Regions from separate parts of the Microbacterium sp. AR7-10 genome, predicted to be linked through region 2. Evidence: predicted binding sites of a transcription regulator. Region 2 holds the regulator's gene; each other region holds the start of a gene.
The links. The regulator LexA, encoded in region 2, represses DNA repair genes until DNA is damaged. The targets are predictions, from matches to a motif close to TCGAACANNTGTTCGA.

Region 1 (5,017 bases), on a different contig from region 2:
GCCGCCAGAGGAAGGCGAGCCAATCGAGACCCTGCTGCTGGTAGGGGCGCAGCTGCGCGTGCAGGCCCGCGGGCGGCGCGGTGCGGGGCACGTGCCGGATTCCGCGCAGGCCCTCGGCGGTGGTTCGCCAGCCCACCGCCTGCTCGGACTCGTCGGCGAGGTCTTCGAAGTCCTCCCAGAGCGCGGTCTGATATCTGCTGATGCGCGGGCCCGTCTCCCACTCGGTGAGCGCACCCGCCTCGTCGATGAGCTCGCGCAGCTGCTGCAGCGCGGGGTGCGCGAGCGAGAAGTAGGTGCCGTCGACGAGCATGAGCTTGGTGCGCCGCATGCTCAGGGCCGTGAACAGCGGGGTGAACGGAATCGAGTGTCCGTCGATCTTCACGAGCACCCCGAGGTCGAACCAGTCGGGATCGGTCGATTCGACGGTCGAGACCGAGATCTCGGGAGTGCCGGTGAGTTCTCGGTAGCGGGTTCGACGCCCGGTGACGACGACCTTCACGTCCGACGCCTCGAACGCCGGCAGAACGTGCGCGGCCCACTCCGCGGCGGCGAGATGTTCGAGGTCGGCACGCTCGCGGAACGCGTCTCGGGTCGCTCCGGCCCAGATCGTCTCCATGTCACGAGCGCGGGCTCGCTCGGCATCCGGATCGCGGAAGCTCTCCGAGCCGCCGGTGAAGGCGACCGTGCCGTGACCGGCGTACTCCCACTCGAACCGGTATGCGATGCGATGGCCGCTGCGGAACGCCACCCGCAGCACCGGATCCGGCTCGGCGAGGGCGGGCAGCGCGAGGTGATCCGGTGCCGTCACGGCCGTCTGCCTGGCGAGGGCGGGGTAGGCGTCGGCGAGAAACCCTTCCCGGTCGTGCGGCGGCACGTCGATCGGCGTCGAGGCGTTGATGGCGTTCAGCACGGCGGGCGCGAGCCCGACGCGCGCGATGGTCACCTCGACGCCGGATCCCACGAGTTCCCACCGGTACAGTCCGATGCGTCCGATCGGCCGCAGCTGCGCCGCCGGAGCCGGGTGCGCGTCGATGACCGCATCGACGCTGACCGAGAGCGCACCGCCCGCGGCCGGGTCGATGCGCAGACCGATCGCCGCGTCTTCGGCGAGTCGGACGGCGGTGTGCTTCTGCGTGGGAATGATCGGGATGCCGAGCCCGGCCAGAGCGTCGATGTGCTGCCACAGCAGCGGGGTCTCCACCCTGTCGAGCGCGATCCAATCCCCCGCGGTGCCCGAGAGCAGCGAGTCGCGCGCGATGTTGAGGAAGTCGGTGAACCAGCGCGCCTGCTCGGCATCGAAGCGCCCCGATGAGCGACGTACCGAGTCCCAGGAGGCATCGCCGTGAATCCATCGACCGGTCGATGCGCTGCGCATGAGCGGCCGGACGCAGAGCAGGATCTCGCCGTGTTCGCCGGCGAGGTCGCGGGGTGTCGCCGTCTGCAGCGCGGCGGGCCCCCATCGCTCGAACGAGTGGCGCGGACGCACCCGCAGCTCGATGCCGAGGGCGAGCGGCAGGGTGGTCGACTCCACGGCAGACGCGCTCAGCAGGGCGCGCCATGCCGCCTGCGGGACGGGTCGCGCGAATGCACCGAACTGCTCCCACGGCTCTCGCGGCGGGGGCGCCGGTCGCGGCGGATCGGCGGGCGGCAGGGGCGTCTGGTCCGGCGTCTCATCCGGGTCGGCTCCGATGAGGATCGCCGCGATCGCATGCTTGCATGCGGAGACGACCGGACATGTGCAGCTGGTCGTCATGATCCGCGGCCCGTCGAAGCGCACCCGGCAGCGGTAGGGGGAACGCTCGCTGCCGTACACCTCGGCGACGAGGGTCTGCGACCCGGCATCCCACCGCGCGTCCCTGACGCGACCGCGGCGGGCGTAGTCGAGGCCGCGCTGATAGCCGCCGTCTCCGGCCAGCTCGCGAAGCGCGGTGGCGGAGGGACGGGGAGAGCTCATGACAGCATCCTCCCCGTCACCACCGACACGCGCTCAGCGCCGGCTGCGACTCAGATGGAACGGGCGATGCGGGCCAGCACGCCGTGCACGAATGCGCCGGAGTCCTCGGTGGAGAGCTCCTTGGCGAGCTCGACGGCCTCATCGATCGCGACAGCGGTCGGGACCTCGTCGTTGTAGACGATCTCCCACGTGCCGATGCGCAGCAGAGCACGGTCGACGGCGGGCATCCGGTCGATCTTCCAGTCGTTGCTGTGGGTCGTGATGTGCTCGTCGATCTCATCGCGGTTGTCGATGATTCCGTCGACGATCTCGCGGGCATACAGCCATGAGGCTTCGCGAGCCGGTTCGCTGGCGGCGCGCTTGGCGGCCGCGGCGAGCACGACCGAGAGCTCCTCGCCGCGCACGTCGGCCGAGAAGAGGATGTCGAGGGCGCGCTTGCGCGCCTTGGTGCGGGCGCTCAAGGTCAGTCGTTGACGCGGCCGAGGTAGTCACCCGTGCGGGTGTCGACCTTGACCTTGGTGCCGGTCTCGAGGAAGAGCGGGACCTGGATCTCGTAGCCGGTCTCGAGGGTGGCGGGCTTCGTGCCTGCCGACGAGCGGTCGCCCTGCAGGCCAGGCTCGGTGTAGGTGACCTCGAGCACGACCGATGCGGGCAGCTCGATGTACAGCGGGTTGCCGTTGTTCAGCGCGATCTGCACCTGCTGGTTCTCGAGCATGTAGTTCTTCGCGTCGCCGACGGTGGCCGCGGGGACGTTGATCTGGTCGTAGTCCTCCTGGTCCATGAAGACGAAGCTGTCGCCGTCGGTGTACAGGTAGGTGAAGTCGCGACGATCGACGTTCTCGATCTCAATCTTGGTGCCGGCGTTGTAGGTCTTGTCGACCGACTTGCCCGTGACGACGTTCTTCAGCTTGGTGCGGACGAAGGCGCCGCCCTTGCCGGGCTTGACGTGCTGGAACTCCACGACGCTCCAGAGCTGTCCGTCGATCTTGATGACGACGCCGTTCTTGATGTCTGCGGTGGATGCCATGGTGATGCGGGTCCGTTCATTCAGAAGCTTCGAGGGCCGGGCGCGGATGCGCGCAGTGAAGTGGCCGAGAAGCGATTCTATCGGATGCCCCGGATCGGGCGATCTGTCCGGACGTCGCCCTTCCCGTTTTCGAATCTTTGTTCTATACTGGTGTCATGGTCATCGATGAGGAGCTCGGCGTGATCCCGCAGTCCGCGGGTGATGTGCTGGGGGTGCTTCTGGATGACGTGACGTGCTCTGAGGTGGATGCGAACCGGTCGGCGGCGCGTCAGGCGCAGCGGGTGGTGGAGGCGGTCGAGTTCGCTCGTCGGCATCCGGAGATCTACACGATCGACGCCGACGTGCAGATGGCCGAGCGGGCTGTGGTGCTGGAGCTGTCGCTGCGGTTGCGGATCTCGCAGGAGCGGGTACGGGAGCTGTGCTCGACGACGGAGACGGCGGCGCGGGATCTGCCGTTGCTGTGGCAGCGCGCCCGCGACGGGTTCGCGTCGATGCACAGCGTCGGAGTGATCGTCACCGCCGCCGGCCCGCTCGCGTCTCCGGTGGGCGCGCCGCGGGGGGTGCGGGATGCTGCGGCTGCGGCCCTCGCCCGGCTGGATCGTGCCGCGCACGAGTGGGTGCTGACCTGCTCATCGGCGGTGCTGCGGCAGCGGACGAAGAAGCTCGTCGACCGGATCACCCGCGATACTGCCGCGCGCCGGCACACCCGGGCGATGGCCGACCGGCACGTGCGCGTCTCCCCCGCCGGCGACGGGATGTCGTGGCTGACCGCGCTGCTCCCCACCCACGAGGCGGTCGCGGCGATGCGGCGCCTGTCAGCGACGGCCAAGCACACCCGCAAGGACACTCGTGAGGGGCGCACCCGGGATCAGATCCGCGCCGATCTGTTCAGCGCCTGGCTGCGCGGGGTCGGCACCGCCACGGCGGTGCAGACGAAGGTCTTCGTCACCGTGCCCGTGCAGCTCCTCGCCGGCGGCCCGGTCCCCGTCGAGTCCGCCTCCATCGTCGGCGGCGACAGCATCGACCCGCTCACCGCGAAGCAGCTCTTCCTCGACGCGCGCGGCTTCCGTCGGGTGATCACCGACCCGGTCAAAGGCGTCGTCGTCGACATGGACCGCCGCACCTACCGCCCCACCCGAGCACAACGCGACTGGCTCACCCTGCACCACGGCACCTGCTCCCGCGACGGATGCACCCGCCTCGCCGTCGACGCCGACCTCGACCACGACAGACCGTGGGCGACGGGCGGAACCACCGACCTCACCCAACTGCGGCCGCTCTGCCCCCGCGACCACACCATCCGACATCGCACCCGCGTCCGGTACCGGACCCGACCCGATCGCTCGGTGCAGGTCATCTCCCCCACCGGATACACCAGCACCGCGCCACCACCCTTTTAGCCGCCGACGCGCGGCGCGATAGGAACAGGCCGTATCGGGATCACGTTCGCTTGCTCTCCACACGATCCGTGCAAGGCAGATCTGGCGCCGGCGACCACGAGTGTGGCCGCTGCCACCCGACGGAGCCGTCGACGTGGTCATGCAGTGGCCGACATTCGGCATCGGCGAGACACGGGTGCGCATCGACCATGGAACGATGTCCGAGCTGAGCTCGCGAGCCCGCCCGTTCTGGGCCGACGGAGGTCAGAGCAGCGCGGCCAGCTCCCGCACGGCCCGCGCGTAGCCGTCGACGCCTTCGCCGACGACGCGCACGGTGGCGACGTCGTCGAGGTAGGAGAAGTGGCGGAACTTCTCCCGGGCGTACACGTCCGAGATGTGCACCTCGGCGAACGGCAGGCCGACGCCGGTCAGCGCATCGCGCAGCGACACCGACGTGTGCGTGAGCCCGCCGGGGTTGATGATGATGGCCGCGCAGTCCTCGCGGGCCGCGTGGATCGCGTCGATCAGCACACCCTCGTGATTGCTCTGCAGCGCACGCAGCTCGTATCCTGCGTCCGCCGCGGCAGCGGCGGTGTGCTGCTCGACGTCGGCCAGCGTCGCGGTGCCGTACACGTCGGGCTCCCGGGTGCCGAGCAG
Region 2 (5,017 bases):
GAGGCGAGGGCGATCGCGCACCGCTCGAGATGACCAAGTGGTTCGACTCGAACTACCACTACCTCGTCCCCGAGATCGGCCCCGAGACGGTCTTCTCCCTCGCCAGCGAGCACCTCGTGCAGCAGGTCGCGGAGGCCGCGGCCGCCGGATACGTCACCCGCCCGGTGGTCGTCGGACCGGTCACCCTGCTCGCCCTGGCGAAGGCGTCGGATGACGCGCCCGAGGGCTTCGATCCGCTCAGCCGCCTCGAGGACGTGCTGCCGGTCTACGCCGAGCTGCTCGCCAAGCTGAAGGCAGCCGGCGCCGCGTGGGTGCAGCTCGACGAGCCGGCGCTGGTGAGCGAGTCGCTGCCGGTCGGCACCGCCGCGCTCGCCGACGCCGCCGCCCGCGCCCTCGCCGTGCTCGGCGGCGCCGGCGAGCGACCGCAGATCTTCGTGGCCGCGCCCTACGCCGCTCTCGGCACGACGCTCGACGTGCTGGCGACCGCACCCGTCGAGGCCATCGGCATCGACCTGGTCCGCGGCGAGGTGCCCGCAGCGCTCCCCGCGCTCGAGGGCAAGACCCTCGTCGGCGGCGTCATCGACGGACACAACATCTGGCGCGGCGACCTCGACGCGGCGTTCGCGAAGCTCGAGGCGCTGCGCGACCTCGGGGCGTCCCACATCTCGGCGTCCACCTCGACCTCGCTGCTGCACGTGCCGCACGACGTCGACGACGAGACGGCGCTGGACCCGCGTCTCGTCTCCTGGCTCGCCTTCGCCGACCAGAAGGTCGGCCAGGTCGTCACCCTCGCCGAAGGACTGGCCCAGGGGCGGGATGCCATCACCGACGCGCTGGATGCCGCGTCCGCGGCCCTCGCCGACCGGCATGACGCACCCGGCGTGCGCGACGGAGCCGTGCGCGGCCATGAGGTCTCCGAGACGGAGTTCTCGCGCGTCTCGTATGCCGAGCGCGAGAGCGCGCAGCAGGCGCTGAACCTGCCGGCGCTGCCGCTGACGACGATCGGCTCGTTCCCGCAGACCGGCGACATCCGCAGGGCTCGTGCGCAGTTCCTGCGCGGCGAGCTGCCCGCCGACGACTACGACGACTTCCTGCGCCGGGAGATCGACCAGGTCGTCGCCCTGCAGGAGGAGCTGGGCCTCGACGTGCTCGTGCACGGCGAGCCGGAGCGCAACGACATGGTGCAGTACTTCGCCGAGCACCTCGACGGGTTCGCCGTCACCCAGCACGGCTGGGTGCAGTCGTACGGCTCGCGCGCCACCCGGCCCTCGATCCTCTGGGGAGACGTGTCGCGCCCTGCGCCGATCACCGTCTCGTGGGCGTCGTACGCGCAGTCGCTGAGCGCGAAGCCGGTCAAGGGCATGCTCACCGGCCCCGTGACGATCCTGGCCTGGTCGTTCGTGCGCGACGACCAGCCGCTCGGCGAGACGGCCAACCAGGTCGCGCTCGCCCTGCGCGACGAGATCACCGACCTCGAGGCCGCCGGAATCGCGATCATCCAGGTCGACGAGCCGGCGCTGCGCGAGCTGCTGCCGCTGAAGGCGGCCGATCAGGCGGACTACCTCGACTGGTCGGTGCGCTCGTTCCGGCTCGCGACCGGCGGCGCCGCCGCCGGAACGCAGATCCACACGCACCTCTGCTACTCGGAGTTCGGTGTCGTGATCGACGCGATCCGCGCCCTCGACGCCGACGTCACCTCGATCGAGGCCGCGCGCAGCCGCATGGAGGTCGTCGCCGACATCGCGCGATTCGGCTTCGACCACGGTGTCGGCCCCGGCGTCTACGACATCCACTCGCCGCGTGTGCCCAGCGTCGAGGAGATCGAGGCGCTGCTGTGTCGCGCCGTCGACGAGCTGCCGCTGCGCCAGCTGTGGGTGAACCCCGACTGCGGCCTGAAGACCCGTGCGTACGAGGAGACGGTGGAGTCGCTGCGCAACATCGTCGAGGCGACCAGGCGCGTCCGCGAGGACGTCGCGGTCACCGTCTGAGCACCGCCCACGACGAAGAGGCGCCCCTTCCCGACCGGGAAGGGGCGCCTCTTCGTTCGCGAGGGCTCGCTCAGACCGAGCGCAGCACCGCCACGACCTTTCCGAGCACGACCGCCTCGTCGCCGAGGATGGGCTCGAAAGCCGAGTTGCGCGGCAGCAGCCAGGTGTGCCCGTCTCGGCGGCGGAAGGTCTTCACCGTCGCCTCCCCGTCGATCATGGCGGCGACGATCTCGCCGTTCTCGGCGTTGTTCTGCGTGCGCACGACCACCCAGTCGCCGTCGCAGATCGCCGCATCGATCATCGACTCTCCGTTGACCTTCAGCATGAACAGGTCGCCCTTGCCGACGAGCTGCCTCGGCAGCGGGAAGATCTCCTCCACCTGCTGGTCTGCCGTGATCGGCACGCCGGCGGCGATCTGACCGACGAGCGGCACCAGCGCGGCATCGCCGACCGACGGGGCGGTGTCTGCGGGGTTCTCGGCTCCGCTGCCGGGCAGATCGATCAGCACCTCCATGGCGCGGGTCTTGCCCGGGTCGCGGCGGAGGTAGCCGCTCAGCTCGAGCTGCCCGAGCTGGTGGGTGACGCTCGAGAGTGACTTCAGCCCCACCGCGTCGCCGATCTCGCGCATGCTCGGCGGGTAGCCGTGACGCGCGATCGAGCTCTGGATCACCTCGAGGATCGCCATCTGCTTGGGGCTCAGGCTCTTGCGGCGCCGCGTGCGGGGAGCCTCGGCTGCGGTCTCGGGGTTGTCGCTCATGGGTGCTCCTTCATGCCCTCACACGGTGCAGATCCGCGTCTTCGCGGGGATGCGGTTCGAATGTCGGTGGCCCATGGTGGGCTGACTTCATCGAAACCGTATCCGAGTTCGCTCGGAAAACGGAAGATCTGTTCGAGCGTGTCGCAGAACCGCGGGCGCTGTATTCGAAGAATTCTTGACAGATGTTCGATATCGAAGATAGATTCGGAACGTAGCTTCGCATCCGGCATCCCCGGCCGGATGCCGGATGCGAAAGCTGCACCACTTCCGCCCGATGGGCGGAGGAGAGCGAAGAGGAGCATCGCATGAGCACCATCAGCATCCAGGCCCCCCTGACCGCGTCGGTCACGGCCGCTGCCCGGCGTTCTGTCCCGACCCGGCTGCGCCTCACCGTGCGCGGTCGTCGTCTGCTCGCCACCCTCGCCGCCGCGCCGGTCATCGCCGGCATCGCGGTCTCTCTGCTGGCCGGCGGCTCCGCCATCGCGTCCGGCCAGAGCGCACCCGTCGCGTTCGAGACGGTGACGGTGCTGCCCGGTGACACCCTCTGGTCGATCGCCGCTGAGGCCGCTCCCGGCTCCGACCCGCGCGAGGTCATCGATGACATCAGGCGTCTCAACAACCTCCCCTCCGGCATGATCCAGGCGGGTGCGTCGATCGCGATCCCGACCGCCTACTCCGAGACCGCGCCCGCCGAGTGAGAGTGCGCCGTCATCCGAGGCGGTGGGTGCGATGCGCGGCCTACGATGGAGCATGTGACATCCCTCGATGAGCTGCCCCTCCGCGACGATCTGCGCGGGCTCACGCCGTACGGCGCCCCGCAGGCGCCGCTTCCCGTCGCTCTGAACGTCAACGAGAACACGCATCCGGTTCCCGACGAGGTCGCCAGCGACATCCTCGACGACGTCGCCCTCGCCCTGCGCGATGTCAACCGCTACCCGGACCGCGAGTTCACCGCGCTGCGGGAAGGGTTCGCCGAGTACCTCGGTCACGGTCTCACGGCCGAGCAGATCTGGGCTGGCAACGGCTCGAACGAGGTGCTGCAGCACATCATGCAGGCCTTCGCCGGCCCCGGCCGCACGGCGTTCGGGTTCGCACCCACCTACTCGATGTACCCGCTGATCACGCAGGGCACCGGCGCACGGTGGGTCGCCGGCACGCGCCACGACGACTTCACCATCGACCCCGACGATGCCGCCAGACAGGTCGCCGAGGCCGACCCGGACGTCATCCTGCTGTGCACCCCGAACAACCCGACCGGCACGCCGCTGGGACTCGACGTCATCGAGGCCGTCTATGAGGCGGCCCGCGGTGTCGTGGTCGTCGACGAGGCGTATCAGGAGTTCGCCCCGCATGACGCGCCCTCCGCGCTGAGCCTGCTGCACGGTCGCCCGCGTCTCGCGGTGTCGCGCACGATGAGCAAGGCCTTCGCCTTCGCCGGAGCTCGGGTCGGGTACCTGGCCGCCGATCCGGCGTTCATCGACGCGCTGCGGCTCGTGCGCCTGCCGTACCACCTCAGCGCCCTCACGCAGGCCGCCGCCGTCGCGGCGCTGCGCAACTCCGCCACCATGCTGCGCATGGTCGATGAGATCGTCGAGCAGCGCGAGCGCATCTCGGCCACGCTCGAGGCCCTCGGGTACCGGCCGCACGCTTCGTGGTCGAACTTCGTCCTGTTCGGCGGAGTGGACGACCCCCAGGCCCTGTGGCGCGCACTGTACGACCGCGGAGTGCTCATCCGCGATGTCGGCATCCCGCATCACCTCCGGGTCTCCGCAGGCACCGAGGCCGAGACCACCGCATTCCTGGAAGCCCTCGCGTCGATTGGACCGTCAGCATGACCGAACGCACCGCCCGCCGCACCCGCAGCACCTCCGAGTCGACCGTCGAGGTCGTCGTCGACCTCGACGGCACCGGTCGCAGCGACATCGACACGAGCGTGCCGTTCTTCGACCACATGCTGACGGCCTTCGCCAAGCACTCGCTCACCGACCTCACCGTGCGCGCCACGGGAGACACGCACATCGACGCGCATCACACCGTCGAGGACATCTCGATCGTGCTCGGCCAGGCGATCCGCGAGGCACTGGGCGACAAGGCGGGCATCTCGCGCTACGGCGACGCCATGGTGCCTCTCGATGAGGCTCTCGCCCAAGCCGTGGTCGACATCTCCGGCCGCCCGTTCCTCGTGCACGACGGAGAGCCGGCCGGCTTCGAGTTCCACCTCATCGGCGGGCACTTCACCGGATCGCTCGTGCGCCACGTGTTCGAGGCGATC
Region 3 (5,017 bases), on a different contig from region 2:
GATCGGTCAGGGTGACGCCCTGTTCTCGCCGATGGGGTCGTCGAAGCCCTTCCGGCTGCAGGGCGCCTGGGTGGACGAGGCCGAGATCTCCGCGGTCGTCAAGCACGTCACGCAGCAGGCCAGACCGGAGTACCGTCCCGACGTGCAGGAGTCGGCGGAGGCACGCAAGAAGGAGGTCGACGAGGACATCGGCGACGATCTCGAGCTGCTGCTCGCCGCGGCCGAGCTGATCGTGTCGTCGCAGTTCGGGTCGACCTCGATGCTGCAGCGCAAGCTGCGCGTCGGCTTCGCCAAGGCCGGTCGGCTCATGGATCTGCTCGAGTCGCGCGAGATCGTCGGGCCCTCCGAGGGCTCGAAGGCCCGCGACGTGCTGGTGACCTCCGAGCAGCTGCCCGGCGTGCTCGCGAAGCTGCGCGGAGAGGATGCACCGGCGCCGGCCGCGCCTGCCACCGCGTCTGCGAGCGCATCCGCCGGCGGCGATCCGTACGGGCGGGACCCGGTGGCCGAGCAGTTCGAGGGCCTGCCCGTGGTCGAGAGCGATGACGACGGCGACGAAGACGCCTGGGGACTGACGGGACGCGACTGATGACCATTCCACGGCAGCTTCCCAACGCGATCACGATCGCCCGCATCCCCCTCGCGGTCGTCTTCTTCATCCTCCTGCTGCTGGCCGGCACGTTCGGCGCCGACGACATCGTGCTTCGCTGGGTGGCTGCCGGCCTGTTCGTGCTCGCCATCTCGACCGACTGGATCGACGGCTACCTCGCACGCAGATACGACATCGTGAGCGATTTCGGGAAGCTGTGGGATCCGATCGCGGACAAGCTGCTCACCGGCGCGGGCTTCATCGGACTCGCCATTCTCGGCGAGGTCCCGTGGTGGATCATCATCGTCATCCTCGTGCGGGAATGGGCGATCACCATCCACCGCTTCACTCTCGTGCACGAGCACGTGGTCGCGGCGGCCTGGATGGGCAAGATCAAGACCGTCGTGCAGGGCGTCGCGCTGAGCTGGGCGCTGCTTCCGCTGCACGGTCTCGTCGGTCAGGCCGCCTGGGTGGTCGTCACGCAGGTGCTGATGATCCTGGCGCTCGTGCTCACCGTCGCGAGCGGGATCGACTATCTCGTCGCGCAGGTGCGCGGCCGCCGGAGGAGCGGATGACCCAGGCCGAGCTGCTGGTCGCCGCTCTTCGTCAGCGGGGCTGGACGCTGGGCGTGGCGGAGTCGCTCACCGGAGGTGCGGTCTGCTCTCAGGTCGTATCCGTTCCCGGTGCCTCGGCGACCCTGCTGGGCGGGGTCGTCGCGTACGCGACACCGGTCAAGCACACCCTGCTCGGGGTCGACGCCGCGCTGCTCGCCGAGCACGGGGCCGTCCATCCCGACGTGGCCGCGCAGATGGCCCAAGGCGTGCGGCGCGCCGTGGCCGTCGACGGGCGCCCGGCCGATGTCGGCATCGGGACGACGGGGATCGCCGGTCCCGACTCGCCCGATGGTCAGCCGGTCGGCACGGTGCACATCGGGATCGCCTCACCGGACGGCGTCCGCAGCATCCCGTACCGGTTCGAGGGAACGCGGGCTGAGATCCGCGAGCGGGCGACGGTCGCGGCACTGGCGGAAGCGCTGGCGGCGGTGCGGGAATAGCCCCGCGGCGGGCGAGGTTCTCCTCTACGTGACACGTCGCGTACTCACAACTCAAGCACAGCGAGAAACAGTAGATTCAACGACACCCGATCGGGTTAGACTGGCCGTCCCCTCGGAGCAGACTCCAGGTGACGCAAAGGAGAGGAGGTTCCGATGATCCTCGTCAGACAGGAAATCGGCGATGTGCTGCGGGACTTCCGCCTGCAGAAGGGTCGCACCCTGCGCCAGGTCGCGAGCAAGGCCTCCGTGGCCCTCGGCTACCTGAGCGAGGTCGAGCGCGGTCAGAAGGAGGCGTCGAGCGAGATCCTCGCCTCGGTCGCCGAAGCGCTGGATGTGCCCATCTCGACGATCATGCGCGAAGTGGGCGACCGCATCTCCGTTCTCGAGGGCCTCAGCCCCTTCCCGGATGTGGTTCCGGACGACCTCGTCGCCGAGGTCGAGCCCGAGCTGTCGCTGCACTGACGCCCCGGCGCACCCTCCCCATGCGACGCAGCGAGTTCCTCCGCGCGGTCGACGACGAGTTCGGCGGCCGCGCGGACTCGCTCGTGCACGACCTCATCCTCGGCTCGCTCGGGCGGACAGCACGTGAGGCACTGGATGCCGGTGTGCCGCCGCGCGACATCTGGGTCGCGCTGTGCGACGAGGCGGACGTACCACCCACGCGTCGGTACGGTGTGGGACGGCTCGAGCCGCGCGAGCGCTGAAACGAAACTCGGACAGCTCATTCCGGCGTGTCGTCGAAGATGTGTTCGACGGCCGCGTAATGTTCTGCGCAAGTGGTCCTGAGGTCATCTTCTCCACATCAGACGCTGTCGCCGACCGAATGTCGGTGGCCGCTCCTACGGTGAAGGATGTGGCACTGAGCCATGCGCCTTGTCGCAGAGTCACTCCATCCGGAACGGCCGCGACAGCCTACAGGCGGCAGAACTTCGAGATACAGAGGAGCACGTCATGCCATCCACCGACGACCGCGAGAAGGCCCTGGACTCCGCACTCGCGCACATCGAGCGTCAGTTCGGCAAGGGATCGATCATGCGACTGGGCAGCGACGAGCGCGCCCCCGTCGAGGTCATCCAGACCGGGTCGATCGCCCTCGACGTCGCCCTCGGCATCGGAGGTCTGCCCCGCGGACGCATCATCGAGATCTACGGACCCGAGTCGTCCGGTAAGACCACGCTGACGCTGCACGCGATCGCCAACGCCCAGCGTGCGGGGGGCATCGCCGCGTTCATCGACGCCGAGCACGCGCTCGACCCCGAGTACGCACGCAAGCTCGGCGTGGACATCGACCAGCTGCTCGTCTCGCAGCCTGACACGGGTGAGCAGGCGCTCGAGATCGCCGACATGCTGATCCGCTCCGGCGCGATCGACCTCGTCGTCATCGACTCCGTCGCCGCCCTCGTCCCCGAGGCGGAGATCAAGGGTGAGATGGGCGACTCGCACGTCGGTCTGCAGGCCCGACTCATGTCGCAGGCGCTGCGAAAGCTGACCGGTGGCCTGAACCAGACCAAGACCACCGCGATCTTCATCAACCAGCTGCGCGAGAAGATCGGCGTGTTCTTCGGCTCGCCCGAGACCACGGCCGGTGGTAAGGCGCTGAAGTTCTACGCCTCTGTCCGCCTCGACATCCGTCGCATCGAGACGCTGAAGGACGGCACCGAGGCGGTCGGAAACCGCACCCGCGTCAAGGTCGTCAAGAACAAGATGGCCCCGCCCTTCAAGCAGGCGGAGTTCGACATCCTCTACGGCATCGGCATCTCGCGAGAGGGCAGCCTCATCGACTTCGGCGTCGAGCACGGCATCGTCAAGAAGTCCGGCTCGTGGTACACCTACGACGGCGACCAGCTCGGTCAGGGCAAGGAGAACGCGCGCAACTTCCTGATCAAGAACGACGACATCGCCATGGCGATCGAGACGCAGATCAAGCAGAAGCTCGGCGTCGGCGTCAAGGCGGAGGCCACCGTCGACGAGCTCGCCGAGCGCCGCCCGGCGTGATGTCCTCGAACGACAGGATCGCTCCTGTCATCCCGCTGTTCGGCGGCACGCGGGGTGCCGGTCCCTCCACGGGCTCCGTGGAGGCCGCACCCCTGCAGCCAGAACCACGGGTCGACGATCCGAGTGATCAGCACGACGTGTCTGCGCCGAGCGAACCGGATGCCGATGAGATCCGTCAGCGCGCGGAGGCGGCGCTGGTGCGCCGACTGCGAGCCAAGCAGCTGTCGGTCTCGGAGGCGCGGTCGGTGCTGCGGGACAACGGCCTCGATCGGAACGCGGTCGAAGACGTCGTCGACGAGTTCCTGCGCAGGAGCTATCTCGACGATCACACGCTCGCGTCGCTGCTGGTGATCTCCGGATCGGAGCGCAAGGGGCAGGGGCGCATCGCCCTGGCTCGTTCGCTGGCGCAGCGCGGCATCGCGCGAGACATCATCGACGACGCACTCGCAGAGCTGCCCGACGACGATGCCGAGCGGGCACTGGACTTCGCCCGCAGCAAGGCATCCGGCATGAGCCGCCTCGACTACGACACGGCGCTGCGCCGACTGCACGGGCAGCTCGCCCGTCGCGGCTACGGCGGCTCGGTCGCGATGGACGCCGCCCGCACGGCCCTGGGCGAGGTCGGCGTGCGGCGCGCCTCGAGCAGGCCGTCCGCAGCGCACCCCTCGGGCGTGCGGTTCGTCGACTCCGAGTGAGTATCCACTCCACGAGCCGCTCGGCCATCTGGCCGGGCGGCTCGTAGAATGGACTCACCATGTCTTCTCTCTCTTCCGAACCGACGATCATCGCGCCCTCCGACGCGGCGATCACCGCCGACGGGCGCCGTCGCTCCTACGAGGTGCGCACCTTCGGCTGCCAGATGAACGTGCACGACTCCGAGCGGCTGTCGGGTTCGCTCGAGAGTGCCGGATACGCGCGGGCGGATGCCGGCGACGAGGCCGACATCGTCATCATCAACACCTGCGCCGTCCGCGACAACGCCGCCGGCAAGCTGTACGGCACCCTCGGCCACCTGAAGTCCCGAAAGGACAAGCACGAGGGGATGCAGATCGCCGTCGGCGGGTGCCTCGCGCAGATGGACCAGCAGGCCGTGCTCGACAAGGCGCCCTGGGTCGATGTCGTCTTCGGCACCCACAACATGGGATCGCTCCCCGGCCTGCTTGAGCGCGCACGTCACAACGGCGAGGCAGAGCTCGAGATCCTCGAGTCGCTGGAGGTCTTCCCCTCGACCCTGCCGACCAAACGGGACTCAGCGCACAGCGGGTGGGTCTCGATCTCGGTCGGCTGCAACAACACCTGCACGTTCTGCATCGTTCCGAGCCTGCGGGGCAAAGAGAAGGATCGCCGTCCTGGCGACATCCTGAGCGAGATCCGTCTGCTCG

Region 1: the regulator LexA is predicted to act here: its motif matches at 3,111-3,126, upstream of BFN01_RS09220 (HNH endonuclease signature motif containing protein).
Region 3: the regulator LexA is predicted to act here: its motif matches at 2,378-2,393, upstream of recA (recombinase RecA).

Annotation. Positions count from the first base shown of each region.
Region 1 covers NZ_MJIR01000066.1:12,168-17,184, forward strand. Annotated here, with positions in the region: gene BFN01_RS09205 (DEAD/DEAH box helicase) at 1-1,954, opposite strand, end outside; gene nusB (transcription antitermination factor NusB) at 2,005-2,415, opposite strand; gene efp (elongation factor P) at 2,418-2,981, opposite strand; gene BFN01_RS09220 (HNH endonuclease signature motif containing protein) at 3,137-4,381, shown strand; gene BFN01_RS09230 (type II 3-dehydroquinate dehydratase) at 4,625-5,017, opposite strand, start outside.
Region 2 covers NZ_MJIR01000063.1:8,710-13,726, forward strand. Annotated here, with positions in the region: gene metE (5-methyltetrahydropteroyltriglutamate--homocysteine S-methyltransferase) at 1-1,988, shown strand, start outside; gene lexA (transcriptional repressor LexA) at 2,059-2,745, opposite strand; gene BFN01_RS08845 (LysM peptidoglycan-binding domain-containing protein) at 3,051-3,443, shown strand; gene BFN01_RS08850 (histidinol-phosphate transaminase) at 3,489-4,580, shown strand; gene hisB (imidazoleglycerol-phosphate dehydratase HisB) at 4,577-5,017, shown strand, end outside.
Region 3 covers NZ_MJIR01000044.1:97,621-102,637, forward strand. Annotated here, with positions in the region: gene BFN01_RS05610 (DNA translocase FtsK) at 1-586, shown strand, start outside; gene pgsA (CDP-diacylglycerol--glycerol-3-phosphate 3-phosphatidyltransferase) at 586-1,161, shown strand; gene BFN01_RS05620 (CinA family protein) at 1,158-1,640, shown strand; gene BFN01_RS05625 (helix-turn-helix domain-containing protein) at 1,794-2,102, shown strand; gene BFN01_RS05630 (DUF3046 domain-containing protein) at 2,123-2,344, shown strand; gene recA (recombinase RecA) at 2,592-3,635, shown strand; gene BFN01_RS05640 (regulatory protein RecX) at 3,773-4,330, shown strand; gene miaB (tRNA (N6-isopentenyl adenosine(37)-C2)-methylthiotransferase MiaB) at 4,390-5,017, shown strand, end outside.